2 regions of the Sanguibacter sp. A247 genome follow, and region 2 is predicted to be linked to the other one. Evidence: predicted binding sites of a transcription regulator. Region 2 holds the regulator's gene; the other holds the start of a gene.
The links. The regulator HrcA, encoded in region 2, represses chaperone genes, less so after heat shock. The targets are predictions, from matches to a motif close to TTNGCACTCGNNNNNNNCGAGTGCNAA.
Positions count from the first base shown of each region.

Region 1: a site for HrcA is predicted at 5,914-5,940, ahead of groES (co-chaperone GroES). Genes of this name have one in related genera too.

Region 1 covers NZ_JBQPRE010000001.1:698,560-707,310, forward strand. Annotated here, with positions in the region: gene rimI (ribosomal protein S18-alanine N-acetyltransferase) at 1-648, shown strand, start outside; gene ACTVCO_RS03150 (sulfurtransferase) at 660-1,541, shown strand; gene ACTVCO_RS03155 (malonic semialdehyde reductase) at 1,645-2,259, opposite strand; gene tsaD (tRNA (adenosine(37)-N6)-threonylcarbamoyltransferase complex transferase subunit TsaD) at 2,357-3,400, shown strand; gene ACTVCO_RS03165 (glutamate--cysteine ligase) at 3,429-4,565, opposite strand; gene ACTVCO_RS03170 (THUMP-like domain-containing protein) at 4,567-5,823, opposite strand; gene groES (co-chaperone GroES) at 6,077-6,373, shown strand; gene ACTVCO_RS03180 (GNAT family N-acetyltransferase) at 6,523-7,194, shown strand; gene ACTVCO_RS03185 (WhiB family transcriptional regulator) at 7,324-7,617, opposite strand; gene ACTVCO_RS03190 (MerR family transcriptional regulator) at 7,900-8,751, shown strand, end outside.
Region 2 covers NZ_JBQPRE010000004.1:153,853-162,603, forward strand. Annotated here, with positions in the region: gene lepA (translation elongation factor 4) at 1-212, shown strand, start outside; gene hemW (radical SAM family heme chaperone HemW) at 209-1,486, shown strand; gene ACTVCO_RS10830 (hypothetical protein) at 1,650-2,597, shown strand; gene ACTVCO_RS10835 (DUF3097 domain-containing protein) at 2,677-3,540, opposite strand; gene hrcA (heat-inducible transcriptional repressor HrcA) at 3,695-4,729, shown strand; gene dnaJ (molecular chaperone DnaJ) at 4,788-5,900, shown strand; gene ACTVCO_RS10850 (16S rRNA (uracil(1498)-N(3))-methyltransferase) at 5,945-6,712, shown strand; gene ACTVCO_RS10855 (Gmad2 immunoglobulin-like domain-containing protein) at 6,734-7,213, opposite strand; gene ACTVCO_RS10860 (PhoH family protein) at 7,428-8,552, shown strand; gene ybeY (rRNA maturation RNase YbeY) at 8,549-8,751, shown strand, end outside.

The DNA of each region.
Region 1 (8,751 bases), on a different contig from region 2:
GAGGACCTCGAGATGACGATCGACCTCAGCGCGCAGCGCGAGGTCATCGAGGCGGCGTACGCGGAGCGCGAGGCCGCGGCCGCGCACGAGGCCGCAGCCGTCACGGTGCCCGTCGCGCCCACCGCCCCACGCGAGCATCCGCCGCTCGAGGCCGACAGCCCGATCGCAGGCGGCTATCACCTGCGGCCCCTCGCATGGGCGGACATCACCCGGGTCGCGGCCCTCGAGGTCGAGCTCTTCGGTCCGAGCGCGTGGACGATGGGCATGCTGACCGAGGAGCTCCGCGGGCGCGGACGGTGGTACATCGCAGCGCAGCCGGACGGCGAGGGCGTGCCCGCGCCGCTCGTCGGCTACGCGGGCCTGTGGTTCGACGGCGACAGCTGCCACCTCATGACGATCGGCATCGACCCGCGGGTCGCGGGACGCGGGCTCGGTGGCGCCATGCTCGACGCGCTCATCGAGCGCGCCCGCGAGATCGACGCGATCTCCCTCATCCTCGAGGTTGCGGTCGACAACGAGCGCGCGATCGCCATGTACGCGTCGCGCGGCTTCGAGACGATCGGCGTGCGCAAGCGGTACTACCAGCCCGAGGACGTCGACGCCTACACGATGCAGCTTCCGCTCCGCGACGGGGCGGCCGATCACTGACGGAGGTCCACATGTGCGTGCGTGAGGATGTTCTTGCGAGTCCGGCCATGGTGCGGGGGATGCTCGATGCCGAACGACCGGTCGTCCTCCTTGACGTCCGGTGGGCACTGGGCCGCAGCGACGGGCACGAGCGGTACGTCGCGGGCCACCTTCCCGGCGCCGTCTACGTGGACCTCGACACGGAGCTCGCCGCTGCGCCGTCGCCCGCTGCGGGACGCCATCCTCTTCCCGCGCTGAGCGATCTGGAGGCGTCCGCAAGGCGCTGGGGGATCTCGGACGACGTGAGCGTCGTCGTGTACGACGACGGGGGCGGCACGAGCGCCGCACGTGCGTGGTGGCTCCTGCGCTGGGCGGGGCTCGACGACGTGCGCATCCTCGACGGCGGCCTCGCGGCGTGGACGCGTGCGGGCGGCGAGGTGGAGTCGGGGGAGGTGCGGCCGACGCCGGGGAACGTCGTGCTGGAGGGCGGGCAGATGCCCGTGACCGACGCCGACGGCGCCGGTGCCCTCGCGGCCGAACCGGGTGCGGGGGTCGTGCTCGACGCGCGCGCGGGCGAGCGGTTCCGCGGCGAGGTCGAGCCGGTCGACCCACGTGCGGGCCACGTGCCTGGCGCGGTGAGTGCGCCGACGGCCGACAACCTCGATGCCGACGGGCGGTTCCTCGACGACGCGCGCCTGCGTGCGCGCTTCGAGACGCTCGGGGTCGACGTCGCCGCGTGGCAGCCGGGGGACCCTCGGCCCAACCTGCCGGTCGTCGTCTACTGCGGCTCGGGCGTGACCGCGGCGCACCAGATCGCGGCGCTTGCGAGCGTCGGCGTGGCTGTGACGCTGTATGCGGGCTCCTGGTCGCAGTGGTCGAACGACCCGAGCCGTGAGGTGGCGACCGGGGCCTGAGCCGCGGCACCGCGACCGCTCTGGGCTCGGGAGCAGACTGCTCGTACGAGCGTGGCGCCGCACCCCGGCGGGGGTGCAGCGCCACGCTCGTGCGGGTGCCGGCTCAGACGGTGCGGGAGACCTCAGCGGCGTCGAGGCGCGCGGCACGCGGGTACGTCGCACCCTCGACGGCGGGAGCCTGCCCGACGTTGATGATGAACAGCGCGCGCCAGCTCTCGTCCTCGAAGAGGTCGGCCTCGAGGCCGGTGGCGTCCTGGATGCCCATGGGGCCGACCTGGAGGCCGCTCGCACGCAGCGCGGTGATGAGGTAGCCCGCCTGGATCGAGGCGTTCATGCGCGCCATGCCCTCGCGGACCGTGGGCTGTCCGTCGAGTCCGGCGGCGATCGCAGCGGCGTGCGGGGCGAGGCGATCGAGGCGCTCGTGGAACGCGGTGTCCGCGGCAACGACGAGCGTCACCGGGGCGGCGAGGACGCCCTCGTGGTTGCCCTCACCGAGGTGGGTGATGAGACGGGCGCGGGCCTCGGGGCTGCGCACGACGAGGTAGCGCAAGGGCGAGGTGTTGAGTGCGGTCGGACCCCAGCGCATGAGGTCGTAGGCCGCAGCGATCTCCTCGTCGGAGACCTCGTCGGGGGAGAAGCGCTTGATCGTGCGAGCGTCGCGGAACAGGAGGTTCGCGGTCGCGTCGTCGATGGCCGCGGGTGAGTCGTCGAGCGTCATGGTCATACAACTCTCAACCACGCTCTCCGGGGGCATCTTCCCGCTCGCCAGCCGTTGTGAGGCAGGTCACCGGTCTGCGCGCCGTATTCTGGAGGACATGAGCGAACCCCTCGTCCTTGGTATTGAGACGTCGTGCGACGAGACGGGCGTCGCGCTCGTCCGGGGGCGCGAGCTCCTCGTCGACGCCGTCGCCTCCTCGATGGACGAGCACGCTCGCTTCGGCGGGATCATCCCGGAGATCGCCTCGCGCGCTCACCTCGAGGCCATGGTGCCGACGATCCGTCGGGCGCTCGAGCAGGCCGACGTCGACCTCTCCGAGGTCGACGCGGTCGCGGTCACCGCGGGGCCCGGGCTCCAGGGCCCCCTGACGATCGGTGCGTCCGCAGCGAAGGCGCTTTCCGTTGCGCTCGGCAAGCCGCTCTACGGCGTCAATCACGTCATCGGGCATGCCGCGGTCGACGAGCTTGTGCACGGAGCGTTCCCCGAGCGCGCCATGGCACTCGTCGTCTCGGGTGGGCACTCCTCGCTCCTGCTCGTCGACGACATCGCGACGTCCGTCACCGAGCTCGGCTCGACGCTCGACGACGCCGCGGGCGAAGCGTTCGACAAGGTGGGCCGTCTGCTCGGGCTGCCCTACCCGGGCGGTCCGCACATCGACCGGCTCGCACGCGAGGGCGACCCGACTGCGATCCGCTTCCCCCGCGCGCTCACCCTGCCCAAGGACCAGGCGGAGCACGCCTACGACTTCTCGTTCTCGGGGCTCAAGACGGCCGTCGCGCGATGGGTCGAGGCGCGCCGCGACGCGGGCGAGGAGATCCCGCTCAACGACGTCTCGGCGTCCTTTGCGGCCGCTGTCGCCGACGTCCTCACCGCGAAGACGATCCGGGCGTGTGAGCTCCACGGCGTCGACACGCTCGTCATCGGGGGCGGATTCTCCGCGAACTCCCAGCTGCGGGACATGGCGGCACTGCGGTGCGCGGAGGCCGGCATCACGTTGCGCATCCCGCCGATCCGCTACTGCACGGACAACGGGGCCATGATCGCTGCGCTCGGTTCGGCGCTCGTGCGCGCCGACGTGGCGCCGTCCTCGCTCGACATCCCCGTGGACTCGTCGATGGCGCTCACGGTCACGCACGTCTGAGACGTGCGGGCGGCCTTGAGCGGGCGGCCTACAGCGGGCGGCCTGCTCGGAGCTCGGCGACGAGGTTCTCGACGACCGGGCCGAGCTCGCCGCCGTTGCGGCGCGCGACCGCGCGCTGCCGTTGATACCCCGCGCCCTTGCGCAGGATCGTGCGCACCTCGTCGAGCTCGTCGAGGCAACCGAGCCGGGCCGCGGTCGGCTCGAGCTCGTGCAGGAGGCGCGCCACTGCGTCGCGCACCAGCTCTTCATCCCCCGACCGGTCGAGGATGAGGATCGCATCCATCCCGTAGCGGGCCGAGCGCCACTTGTTCTCCTGCACGAACCACGGCGGCAGCGTCGGGATCTCCCGGCCCTCGTCGAGGAGCGTCGAGAGATGCTCGACGAGGCAGTGCGTGAGTGCCGCGAGAGCGAGCACCTCGGTGATATTCGAGGAGCCGTCAGAGATCCGGGTCTCGAGGGTCCCGAAGCGCGGTGAGGGCCGCAGGTCCCACCGGATCTCGTCGACGTCGTCGATGACGCCCGTGCGGATCATGTCGTCGGCGTAGCCCTCGAGCTGCTCCCACGTCTCGAACTGGAACGGCAACCCTGCTGTGGGCAGCTGCTGGAACATGAGCGCGCGGTTGGACGCGTACCCCGTGTCCTTGCTGCCCCAGAACGGGCTCGACGCGCTCAGCGCTTGCAGGTGCCCGAAGTAGGGGAGCATGCCACGGGCGATGGGCAGCACCTTGGCGCGGTCCTCGATCCCGACGTGGACGTGGACGCCATAGATGAGCATCTGCCGACCCCACCACTGGGTGCGGTCGATGAGGGTCGCGTAACGCTCCTTGTCCGTGACCTTCTGCTGGGCCCAACGCGCGAACGGGTGGGTTCCCGCGCACATGAGCTCGACGCGCAGCGGGTCCGTGATCTCGCGGATCTCCGCGATCGCGCGCTCGAGGTCGTCGCCTGCGCCGCGCACGGTGCGGTTGATCCCAGAGACGACCTCGACCGTGTTGAGGAGCAGCTCCTGCCGGATGTGCGGGTGCTGGCCGCCGCCCGGGGGCTCGACCGCGTCGAGGACGGTCTGAGCGACCTGACGCAGGTCACCCGAGTCCTTGTCCACGAGGGCGAGCTCCCACTCGATCCCGACGGTCGACCGCTCGGACTGCGCGAAGGGCAGGTGCATGTCAGACCTCCGTGGCTGAGGATCCCGGCCCCATGAGGGGCTCGACGACGAGGATGGTCTGTGCGCCCGCGACGCGGGTGAGCACGATGTGCCCCTCGTGCGGGCCGTGGAGCGCGAGCTGCTTGCGCAGTGTCTCGGGGACGACGGCGGTGCCGCGCTTCTTGATCGTCAGGCGTCCGACCTCGCGCTCACGGAGGTAGGCCTTGAGTCGTTTGAGCGAGAACGGCATCGTGTCGAGCACGCGGTAGCCGGTCGCGAGGGTGGCGTCGCCTGCGGCGGCGGCGTCGGCCCAGCCCGGGGAGATCGTCTCGGTCGTGATGTAGGCGATCGTCGGGTCGAGGAGTCGTCCGCCGAGCTCGCGGGCGACGGTCGCGACGCGGCCGGCACGGACGGCGGCGCCGTCGGGCTCGAAGAGGTACGAGCCGACCGGCCCCACCTCGACGTCGTCGTCGGTGAGGACCGGGGGGAGCGCGCGTGCGCTCACGGACCCGTCGGCGCGCGTGCGCAGGACGAGGACGGAACGCCCCGGGCCCTCGGCGAGAGGGCCGAACCACAGGCCTGCCTCGAGGACGTGACCGTCGAGCGAGACCCACTGCGCCTCAGCGTCGCTCGGGAGGCCCGCGTGCGGGATCCCTGGACCCACCTTGATGCCGACCGCGGGCACGACGTCGCGCAGGGCCCACACCTCGTCGAGTGGCGGCGCATAAGCGCGCGGGTCGAAGACGCGCGTTCCGGTCCCTGTGCGACGCGCGGGGTCGGCGTAGATGCCGTCGATGCCCTCGGCTGCGAGCTCGATCTGGAGGCCGTCGCCCAGGCGAACCTCGGCCTCGGGGAAGTGGCGGAGGTTGACGGTTGCGAGGGCCGCGGTCTCTTCGTCGCGGTCGACCGCGAGGACGCGCAGGCCCGAGGCGGCGAAGGTCATCGAGTCCGCGCCGAGCCCGCACGTGAGGTCGGCAACCTTGGTCACGCCCGCGGTGAGGTACCGCTGGGCGTGCCGGGCCGCGACCGGGAGCCGGGTCGCCTGCTCGAGGCCGCCCGGGGTGAAGAGCATGCCGTCGGCGAACTCGCCGAACTTGTCGCGCGCCTTCGTGCGCAGCCGCGACTGGGTGAGGACGGCCGCGACGAGATCGGGGTCGGTCCCGTCGGCGCGCAGGCGCTCGGACAGGCGCATGGCCGTCGCTTCGTCGTACGGCGGGAGCGCGTTGAGCAGCGCCCACCCCTCGGGCTGGAGGAGCAGGGAGAGAGCGGCGCGGTCCATGTCCTCGATACTTCCATGGCGCTGGCCCGCGAGCGACGGCCGCTCGGTCGGGTCGTGCGTGTACGCCGACGGCGGACACGCACGAGCGCGCTAGCACTCGCCTTGACCGAGTGCTAACGCGGGCCTAGATTTGGTCTCGGAACATCTCCTCGTGAGATGGGACGAGGACTCCGTGCGACCCCCGCGACGGCGCTCGTGCAGTCATCGTCCGCCCCCATCTATCCGTAGCCACAACGTGAAGGGGAGGTCCGACGTGTCGGTCCCCATCAAGCCGCTCGAGGACAAGATCGTCATCAAGTCGATCGAGGCTGAGACGACCACCGCCTCCGGTCTGTTCATCCCGGACACCGCCAAGGAGAAGCCGCAGGAGGGCGAGGTCCTCGCTGTCGGCCCCGGCCGCGTCGACGACAAGGGCAACCGCATTCCGCTCGACGTCGCTGTCGGTGACAAGGTCATCTACTCCAAGTACGGCGGCACCGAGGTCAAGTACGCGGGCGAGGAGTACCTCGTGCTCTCCGTGCGCGACATCCTCGCCGTCGTCGCCGGCTGACCTCAGCCTCGCGATTCCCCAGCCCCGCCGCCCCTCTCGAGGGACGGCGGGGCTGCGTCGTTGACGGGGAGCGCGAACCGCCCGGGGGAGCGTGGGACGCTGCAGGTGTCGAGCGGTTCCGCCGGCGCGGGTAGCGATATCGTCCGTTCATGGCACCCACGACAGCGACACCACTGTCCGACATGTGGCCGGTCGCCGGTCTCCGAGCACGCGAGGGCAACCTCGAGCTCCGATTCATCGACGACGCGACGCTCGCCGAGCTCGCCGACCTCGTCGTCCGGGGCGTCCACGACCCCGGCTTCATGCCGTTCCTCGTGCCGTGGACGCAAGGAACCCCTGAGCAGGTGCGCCGCGGCTTCCTCGCCTACCACTGGGGAGCTCGAGCGAGCCTCTCGTCCGACCGGTGGAGCCTCGAGCTCGCGGTCGTCGTCGACGGACAGGTTGTGGGCATCCAGTCGCTCTTCGCGAAGGACTTTCCCGTCGTGCGCTCGGCAGAGACCGGATCGTGGCTCGGACGGGAGTTCCACGGGCAGGGGATCGGTACCCGGATGCGGCGCGTCGCCGTCGACCTGGCTGTCGTGGGTCTCGGCGCGGACGAGGTCGTCTCCGAGGCGTTCGTCGACAACCCGGGCTCATGCCGCGTGAGCGAGAAGGTCGGCTACGCCGACAACGGCCGACACCTCACGAGCCGCGGTGGCGAGCAGGTCGAGTCGCGCCGGTTCCGGCTGACGAGGGACGCGTGGCTCGCGGGCGCGCGGCCGGACGTCGAGTTCGTCGGGCTCGAGGGGGCGCGTCGTCAGCTGGGGCTCGACGCGAGGTGACCCGACCGCTGTGCTGAGGCGACGGGCTCATCGATTGTCGTGATGTCCCCTGAGGCCGCGCCGCCGCACGCCTCGATGCGACGAGCCCCGCAGCTCAGGAGGGCTGCGGGGCTCGTGACGGGTGTGTGGTCAGACGACCTTGGCGTGCTGCGGATCAGCGAGGATCGCGGTGCGGTCGTCCTCGGAGAGGCCACCCCAGACGCCGTACGGCTCACGGATGCGGAGCGCCTGCTCGCGGCACTGCTTGAGGACGGGGCACGAGTGGCAGATCGCCTTGGCTGCCTCAGCGCGGCGCCGACGAGCGCTGCCGCGCTCACCCTCGGGATGGAAGAAGAGAGTGTCGTCAGCGTCGCGGCACGAGCCCTGGTACTGCCACTCCCACAGGTCCATCACAGGCCCAGGAAGGCGTGAGATCTCAGTCATCGTGGTCTTCTCCTCGTGTGCAGGCCTTCGAGGTGGCCTGCGTCCCCTCCGCACGAGCGGCTATGAGTCCCCCTTGGGCTCCCCGTGCACTGGTTGAACGCTACAACTTGGTCAGAACTTGTTCAAGTCGCGACCGCTGCAACGCTTTGAGGCATCGGATGGGCGCCGAATCGCTCCAGGGGGGTCGTGGGTGGCGCGTTTTGGTGTGGTGTGCTCGAGTCGTGACCGCTCGGTGACCGTGTTCGGTTGGCGGCAGCGCGGCTGGCTGGGCAGAATCGAGCCATGCACAGTGAGCGCGAGGTTGCCGGCGAGACCCGAGGGGTCTCCGAGGCGCCCGTCGAACTGGCTGCGGTTCGTGCCGCGAACCCCGGGGTGGCTGTCGCGGTCGTCGCGAAGCGTCTGGGAGTCGCTCCTGCGACCCTGCGCACGTGGGACCGCCGGTACGGGCTCGGCCCCTCCGAACGCTCGGCCGGGGCGCACCGCCGCTACACCCGTGACGACGTCCTCCGTCTTCTCGTCATGCAGCGGCTCACGATCGAAGGTGTGGCACCGGCTGATGCCGCACGCGCCGCGCTCGAGGCGGACCTCGAGGTCGAGCGCGCCAACCGCGACAAGGCCGTGATCGAGCAAGAAGAAGCCCGCCGAAGAGCTTCCCACCGCGGCGCCACGAGCCAGCCAGCGCCGCGCGTGGTTCACTTCGCCCCCCGCGGCGAATCGCTTGCGGCCCACGCGGGCCCCTCGGACGTCGTTGAGGCGGCGCTCGCACTCGACGAGGATCGGATCTCGCAGATCCTCGCGATCAGTCCCTCGGGCGACATCCTCGCGTGGTGGACGAACCTCGTCGCCCCAGCGCTCACCAAGCTGTCCGAGCGCACTGTGCTCGCCAAGCCCGGCGAGTCCTTCCTCCCCGCGCTCGTCGCCGCAGGCCTCAGAGCGCTGCGCGACCGCCAGGTCGCCCACGAGCACGAGAACGGCACGCCCCACCCGAGCCAGATGCGCCGTATCGTCCTCGTCTTCACCCCGCCCGGTGAACAGCACTCGCTCGCTGCGCACACCCTCGCCTCCGCGCTCACCGCGCGTGGCGTCATGGCCCGCGTCGTCGTCGGTCGCACCGACCCCCGCCGTGTCCAGGAG
Region 2 (8,751 bases):
TGATCGCGCGCGAGACGATCCGTGCGATCCGTAAGGACGTTCTTGCCAAGTGCTACGGCGGCGACATCTCCCGTAAGCGCAAGCTGCTTGAGAAGCAGAAGGAAGGCAAGAAGCGCATGAAGACGATCGGTCGCGTCGACGTGCCTCAGGAGGCGTTCATCGCGGCGCTCTCGTCCGACGCCGCCGACCCGAAGGACAAGGCGAAGAAGTGAGTCCCGCGTTGCCCGACGGGGATCCGGCGCCGGCCGACGGCGCGCTTCCCCGCTGGGTGGGGCCCGCTGGCGGCCCCGAGCGTGGCTTCGGCGTGTACGTCCACGTGCCGTTCTGCACGGTGCGGTGCGGGTACTGCGACTTCAACACCTACACGGCGACCGAGCTCGGCGGCGGTGCGAGCCAGGACTCGTACGCGTCGACGGCGCTCGCCGAGATCGTGCTCGGCGCGCAGGTCCTCGAGCGGGCCGGGTTGCCGAAGCGGGAGGTCGCGACGGTCTTCTTCGGTGGTGGAACCCCGACGATCCTGCCGGCGAGCGACCTCGCGCGGATTCTCGGCGGCATCAGGGACGCGTGGGGGATCGCCGACGGCGCTGAGGTCACGACGGAGGCCAACCCGGACTCGGTGAGTCCTCACTACCTCCAGACGCTCGCCGACGCGGGCTTCACGCGCGTGTCGTTCGGCATGCAGTCAGCCGTGCCCCATGTGCTCGAGACTCTCGAGCGCACGCACGACCCGGCGCGCATCCCCGATGTCGTCGCATGGGCCCGGGACGCGGGGCTCGAGGTGTCGCTCGACCTCATCTACGGAACTCCGGGGGAGTCGCTCGACGACTGGCGCGCAAGCGTCGAGGCTGCTCTCGCCACGGGGGTCGATCATGTCTCCGCGTACGCGCTCGTCGTCGAGCCGGGGACGAAGATGGCAGTTCAGGTGCGCCGGGGCGAGCTCACGTTGCCCGACGAGGACGACCAGGCGGCCAAGTATGAGCTGGCTGACGATCTCCTGGCGGCGGCGGGCCTCGGCTGGTACGAGGTCTCGAACTGGGCCCGTCGTCGGGCTGACGGCACTCCGCTGGCGTGTCGCCACAACCTCGCGTACTGGCGCGGGGACGACTGGTGGGGCGTGGGGCCGGGCGCGCACTCGTATGTCGGCGGTCCGCTCGCCGACGACGACGGCGACGCCGTCGCTGGGGTGCGCTGGTGGAACGTCAAGCACCCGAGGCGTTACGCGACGATGCTCGCCGAGGGGGTGAGCCCGGCTGCGGGGCGTGAGCTCCTGGACGCGCCGACGGCTGCGCTCGAGCGCGTGATGCTCGGGGTGCGTCTTTCAGAGGGACTCGACCTTGCTGAGCTGTCCGCCGCGGGGCGTCGGGCTGTCGCGTCGCAGGTGGCCGCGGGCCTGCTCGACGGTCGCGCCGCGATCGCTGGGCGTGCACTGCTCACGCGCCGGGGTCGGCTGCTCGCCGACGCGGTCGTGCGCGACCTCACCGACTAGGCCACGACCTCTCCGTCACCGGGCTGGGCTGCATCTTTGCTGCCGGACAGGTGGCAGTCATGCGACTTAGGTCACTACTGTGGGTGTCTGACGCGCACAAGCGCGCGTTCGTGCGGGCCCATGGGGAGCCCGGCGAGCTCTGCCCCGATTCGAGGAGCATCCGATGTCCGACAGCAACCTCCCGCCCTACCCGGGTCCGACGCCCGGTCCCGACGGCCAGCAGCCTGCCGACGGGTCCGCTCAGCCTGGCGGTGCTTCGCCGTACGGTGCGACACCCCCTCCGCCCGCGGGGCAGCCCGGCTTCGGGGCGGCGTCTCCCGCCGACCCGTACGGCGCGCAGCAGCCCTACGGGGGACAGCAGCCGCAGCAGCCCTACGGGGGACAGCAGCCGTATGGCGGCCAGCCGCAGTACGGCGGCCAGCAGTCCTTCGGCCAGGGTCAGGGACCGATCGACGTCGGTTCCGCCTTCTCCTACGGGTGGGAGCGCTTCAAGGAGAACGCGGGCGTCTTCATCGGAGGCCTGCTCCTGTGGGGCTTTGGTCTCACGATCGTCTCGGTGGTCATCTCCGGGATCGTCCTGGGCGGAGCGGGCGCTGCCGCGTCCTCCGACCTCACCGGCTCCGGTGTGTTCGCCGCGGGCCTCGGCATGAGCTTCTTCCTCGTCGTGGGGATCGTGCTCGTGCTCGGACTCGTCGCCCAGGCGGGCATGACGAACGCGGCCCTCGTCGTCACGCGCGGCGGACGTGCCTCGATCGCCGACTTCTTCAAGGTGCCCAACCTCGCGCAGGTGCTGCTCACCGCCGTGCTCGTCGGCCTTGCCTCCGGCCTCGTCTCGTTCACCGGCGTGGGCCCGCTCGTCGTCGGGTTCTTCGGTGTGTTCGCTCTCCACTTCGCGATCGACAAGCGCATGGGCGCGATCGACGCGATCAAGGCGAGCATCGACGTCGCGATGAAGAACGTCGGTCCTGTCATCATGCTCGTGCTCGCGGTGTACGTCGCGATGCTCGTCGGCGCGATCGCGCTCGGCGTGGGCATGCTCGTGGCGCTCCCGGTCGCGCTCATCGCGACGGCGTTCTGCTACCGCCGTGTCGTGGGCGAGCAGCCCGCCTGACACGTCGAACGACCCTGTCGGCCCGGCACCCCATGAGGGTGCCGGGCCGGCGTCGTCGTGGGACCGCGAGCAGCGTGTGTCAGCTCTCGGGCTCGGTGACGAAGTCGATGAGCTCCTCGACTCGTCCGATGAGCTCGGGCTCGAGATCGGTCCAGGAACGCACGGTTCCCAGAATGCGCTTCCAGCCCTGCGCGACGTCAGCCTGCTCGGCGTGCGGCCAGCCGAGATGCCGCAGGATCCCCACCTTCCACTCGACCGACCGGTCAATCTGGGGCCAGGCGTCGAGGCCGACGCGGGCCGGCTTCACCGCTTGCCACACGTCGACGTAGGGGTGCCCGACGATCTTGACGGTTCCGCGCGGAGCGCGCGCCTGCACCGCGTCGGCGATGCGCTGCTCCTTGGACCCGGGGACGAGGTGGTCGACGAGCACGCCGATGCGACGTGACCGGTCCGGCGCGAAGTCGGCGAGGTAGTCCGCGAGGTTGTCGACCCCGTCGAGCAGCTCGACGACGACGCCCTCGACGCGCAGGTCGTCGCCCCACACGCGCTCGACGAGCTCGGCGTCGTGGCGACCCTCGACGAGGATCCGGGCGCCGCGTGCGACGCGTGCGCGGCCGCCGTGGACGGCGACCGAGCCCGAGGCCGTCCGCGCGGGCGCCTGCGGGGCGCGTGAGGTCACGGGTGCTTCGAGCCGGACGGGCTGCCCGTCGATCCAGAACCCGGGCCCGAGCGGGAACGTTCGGGTCCGTCCGCGGGAGTCCTCGAGCTCGACGACGTGCATGCCGCCGGACTTCTCGACTCGCACGACCGCGCCCACCCAGCCGGTCGTCACCTCCTCGACGACGAGGCCGCGCTCGGCGGCGACAGGTCGGGACACGGGTCGACGGCGGTGGTGGGCGGTCGGGTCGCCCCCGAGGACATTGGATCCGTAGCGGTCGTGCACCCCGACACCCTACGGCGGACGCGCGGGGGAGGCGGGGAGCGGCGTGTGTGGCGCGGGTCGCTGACGGACTGTCGGTGGTCGCGGGTAGGATTGGCACTCGAAGCCCGAGAGTGCGAATCGCTCCGGGGTGGAGCCAGGAGAGGGGAGGCGCACGATGTCGACGTACGGAACGGCAGCTGACCGCCGCCTCGACGTGCTCCGGGCCATCGTCGAGGACTACGTCGTGACCCGCGAGCCAGTGGGTTCCCGGGTCCTCGCTGAGCGGCACCGCCTCGGCGTCTCACCCGCGACGATCCGCAACGACATGGCGGTTCTCGAGGAAGAGGGGCTCATCGCGCAGCCGCACACGTCGGCCGGGCGTGTCCCGACGGACAAGGGCTACCGCCTCTTCGTCGACCGTCTCGCCGAGGTCAAGCCGCTGTCGCAGCCCGAGCGTCGTGCGATCACGACGTTCCTCGACGGCGCCGTCGACCTCGACGACGTCATCATCCGTGCCTCGCGGCTGCTCGCTCACCTGACGCAGCAGGTCGCCGTCGTCCAGTACCCGTCGCTCAGCCGTTCGGGTCTGCGCCACATCGAGCTCGTGCCCGCCGGTCCGGCGCGGCTGCTCGTCGTCGTCATCACGGACACGGGTCGCGTCGTCCAACGCACGCTCGAGTTGGCCGCGGATGTCGACGAGGGCGCTCTCGCGACGTTGCGCGCCCGCCTCAACGCGGCCTGCCTCGGCAGGCGGCTCCCCGAGGTCACTTCGGCGCTCGCGGCCCTTCCCGAGCAGTTCGTCGCGTCCGAGCGGCCCTTGCTGCGCGAGATCTCAGAGCTTCTCGTGCACACGCTCGGCCAGGAATCGGATGAGCGCATCGTCCTCGCGGGCACGTCGAACCTTGCCCGCACCGGGATGCGCTTCGAGCACGCGCTCCGGCCGGTTCTCGAGGCGCTCGAGGAGGAGGTCATGCTTCTCGGCCTCCTCACGGAGATGACCGAGGACGCCTCGGGGGTCGCCGTGCGCATCGGCCATGAGATGCCGCACGTCGGGCTCAGCGAGACGTCGGTCGTGACGACGGGGTACGGCGCCGAGGGCGACTCGGTCGCGCTCCTTGGCTCGATCGGCCCGACGCGCATGGACTATCCGCAGACGATCGCCGCGGTGCGTGCGGTCGCGCGCTACCTCACCCGCATCATCACGACGTGACCGGGTCGGCGCGAGCCGCCGCCCCTGACCGTTCCACCCACCATCAGGAAGAACCCCTGTGACGGACTACTACGAGATTCTCGGTGTGCCGCGCGACGCGACGCAGGACCAGATCAAGAAGGCGTACCGCAAGCTGGCGCGTGAGCTCCACCCGGATGTTGCCGGTGAGGAGGGCGCCGATCGCTTCAAGGACGTCACGCGCGCCTATGAGGTGCTCGGCACGACCGAGAAGCGCCAGTCCTACGACATGGGCACCGACCCATCGTCACCCGGAGGCGGCCAGGCGGGCGGCTTCGGCTTCCAGGACATCTTCGAGACGTTCTTCGGCGGCGGTCAGGCCCAGCGCGGGCCTGTGCCGCGCACGCGCCGCGGCCAAGATGCGCTCCTGCGCATCGACATCGACCTTGCGGAGGCCGCGTTCGGGGCCCGCAAGGAGGTCACGGTCGACACCGCGCGCGTCTGCACGACGTGCGGTGGCGCGTGCACGCGCCCGGGAACGTCGGTCCAGACGTGTGTCGTGTGCCAGGGCCGTGGTTCGGTCCAGCGGGTTGCCCGCTCGTTCCTCGGTCAGGTCATGACGACCCAGCCGTGCGCCGCGTGCCAGGGGCACGGCACGACGATCCCTGAGCCGTGCGTCGACTGCGCGGGCGAAGGTCGTGTGCGGACGCGCCAGACGCTGACGATCGACATCCCTGCGGGCGTCGACACGGGCACCCGCATCAAGATGTCGGGTCAGGGCGAGGTCGGTCCGGCCGGTGGCCCCGCGGGCGACCTGTACGTCGAGATCCGGGAGCGCAAGCACGCGGTCTTCATCCGCCGCGGTGACGACCTGCACTGCACGCTCGAGATCCCGATGACGGCGGCTGCGCTGGGGACGACGATCGAGCTCGAGACGCTCGACGGCATGCGTGATGTCACGCTTCCGCGCGGGACGCAGCCGGGTGATGTCGTCTCGCTCGACGGTCTCGGCATCGGTCACCTCCACGTCGGGGGCCGCGGCGACCTCGCGGTCCACATCGACGTGCGGGTTCCTCACGACCTCGACGAGGAGCAGGCGGAGCTGCTGCGCGCGCTCGCGTCGCTGCGCGGTGAGGAACGTCCCGAGGCGAAGGTTGCGGCCGCGCACCCGAGTGTCCTGAGCCGGCTCAAGGACAAGCTCGCCGGACGCTGAGCGACTGCGTCGCCGTCGTCGGGAAGAGGCTAGGGTCAGGGCCCATGAGCGCACCCGTCTTTCTCGCTGAGGCGTCCGGAATCGATCGTCTCGTTGCGGGCGACCACTACGTGCTCGACGGCCCTGAGGGGCGTCACGCGGGTGTCGTCCAGCGGCGCCGCGCGGGCGAGGCGGTCGACGTCGTCGACGGAGCGGGCGTGCGAGCGCGCTGCACGATCGAGTCGGTGCACGAGTCGCAGGTGCGGCTCGTGGTCGACGAGGTCGTCCGCGAGCCTGTGGCGTGCCCGGCGCTCGTGCTCGTCCAGGCGCTCGCCAAGGGCGACCGCGACGAGATGGCTGTCGAGGCGGCGACCGAGGTCGGTGCGGATGCGATGATCCCGTGGCAGGCGTCGCGGTCGATCGTCGTGTGGCGTGGCGACCGTGCCGCCAAGTCTCGTGCCCGCTGGGTCGCGACGGTGCGGACGGCGTCGAAGCAGTCGCGTCGCGCGCACGTCCCGCCCGTTGAGGAGTCGGTGACGACGACCGGTCTCGTCGCGCGCGCTCGCGCGGTCGTCGCGGCCGGGGGTGCGGTTCTGGTTCTCCACGAGTCGGCCGAGCGGCCGCTCGCGGGGGCGAGCCTTCCGGCTGAGGGTGTGGGCGCGGAGGTTCTTGTCGTCGTCGGGCCTGAGGGCGGCATCGCGTCCGACGAGCTCACGGAGCTTGAGGACGCCGGGGCGCAGACGGTTCTGCTTGGTCCTCACGTCCTGCGGACGTCGACCGCCGGCCCGGTGGCACTTGCGCTGCTCGCGCAGCGTCTGGGGCGCTGGGGCTGAGCACCCTGGGGCGGAGCGTCGTCAGGACACCGTGAACGTCACGGCGACGGGGCGCAGCGGGGTGCCGTCCTTCGCGCTCTCCTCGAAGACCTGGACGACCCACGTCCCGGGCTCGAGCTCGACGACGAACGAGAAGGGCCCGATGACGCCGTTGGCGCCCGTCATCGTCGCGCCGCGCTGGGCCGGGTTGTCGGCGCTGCCGTCCGCGGGGTAGACGAGCCACGAGAGATTGCCCTCGAAGGCGGTGGCCTCGCCCGTCACCTCGATCGACGGGCCTGCGACGACCGAGTCCTCGAGCGGTGTGGCCACGACGGTCGTGTCGTTGACCGCGGGGGTCACGGTGACGAGCGGAGTCCTGGGGGAGGCCGACGTGGGCGCTGCGCTCGAGACCCGTGACGACTGCACGGCCGGAGCCGGTGCCTGCGCGTCCCCTGACGAACAGCCTGTCGCGAGCGCGGCGGCCGCGACGAGGGTGAGGATCACAGGGGTACGGCGGCGCATCAGGTGGAGCCTTTCGGGGTCGGTCGATGGGATCCTTTCCATCGTCGCCCGCGGGCCGTGCGCCTCGCGCATCGAGCCGGACATCGTGGCCGAGCCGAGACCTCGGCGAGACGTGGACGAGACACGACGTGCGTCGCGCGGCATCTCGGTAGACTTGTCGGGCGGTGCCTCTCGGCGCCGCGAGCTCCCGGAAGGTCAATCGCACCCGCGTCTCATGGACGATCGCACACATACCCCCGCTGCCCGCCGCGGCAGGCACACCCCCGGCACGCCTCCGACCCCGGCCGACGACGCTCCTCGGACGCGAGGCCAGGCGCGCCTCGAGCATCGCATCGTCGTACCCGCCCAGGTCTCCATGGTCGCCCTGCTCGGCTCGAGCGACACGGTTCTGCGTGCGCTCGAGGCCGGCTTCGCACGGGTCGACTTCTTCGTGCGCGGCAACGAGATCACGGTGTCGGGGCCCGCAGGTGACGTGGGGCTCGCGGTCCGGCTCGTCGACGAGCTCGTCGAGGTCATCGCGACGGGAACGCCGCTCGGGCCCGACGTCGTTGCGCGGTCGATCGCGATGCTCACGGAGCCGGGCGGCGCCCGGCCCGCGGACGTCCTCACGGTCGACATCGTCTCCTCGCGCGGCCGGACGGTGCGGCCCAAGACCGTCGGACAGAAGCGCTATGTCGACGCGATCGACGCGTCGACCATCACGTTCGGGATCGGCCCGGCCGGAACGGGCAAGACCTACCTGGCAGTCGCCAAGGCGGTCCAGGCGCTGCAGGACCACAAGGTCTCGCGCGTCGTCCTTACCCGGCCTGCGGTCGAGGCGGGTGAGCGCCTCGGATTCCTGCCCGGCTCGCTCAACGACAAGATCGACCCCTACGTGCGCCCGCTCTACGACGCGTTGCACGACATGCTCGAGCCTGACTCGATCCCGCGGCTGCTCGAGGCCGGGACGATCGAGGTTGCGCCCCTCGCCTACATGCGCGGGCGAACGCTCAATGACGCGTTCGTCATCCTCGACGAGGCGCAGAACACGACGCCCGAGCAGATGAAGATGTTCCTCACGCGGCTCGGCTTCGGTTCGACGATGGTCGTGACCGGAGACACGACGCAGGTTGACCTGCCTGGCGGCGTGCGTTCCGGGCTCAAGGTCGTCGAGGACGTCCTTGTCGGTGTCGACGACGTCGAGTTCTGCCACCTCACGAGCCAGGACGTCGTCCGGCACCGGCTCGTGGGTGAGATCATCGAGGCTTACGCACGCTGGGACGTCACCCAGCCCGGACCCGCGACGCGCGGGTCCGCCACCTCCCGGCAAGGTCCGGGGCGCACCGAGAGGCGATCATGACGATCGAGGTCAACAACGAGTCCGGGGTCGAGGTCGACGAGGCCGAGTTCGCCGCGATCGGACGTTTCGTGCTTGACGCGATGCATGTCCACCCGCAGACCGAGCTCTCGATCCTCATGGTCGACACCGACGTCATGACCGACCTCCACGTGCAGTGGATGGACGAGCCGGGACCGACCGACGTCCTCTCGTTCCCCAT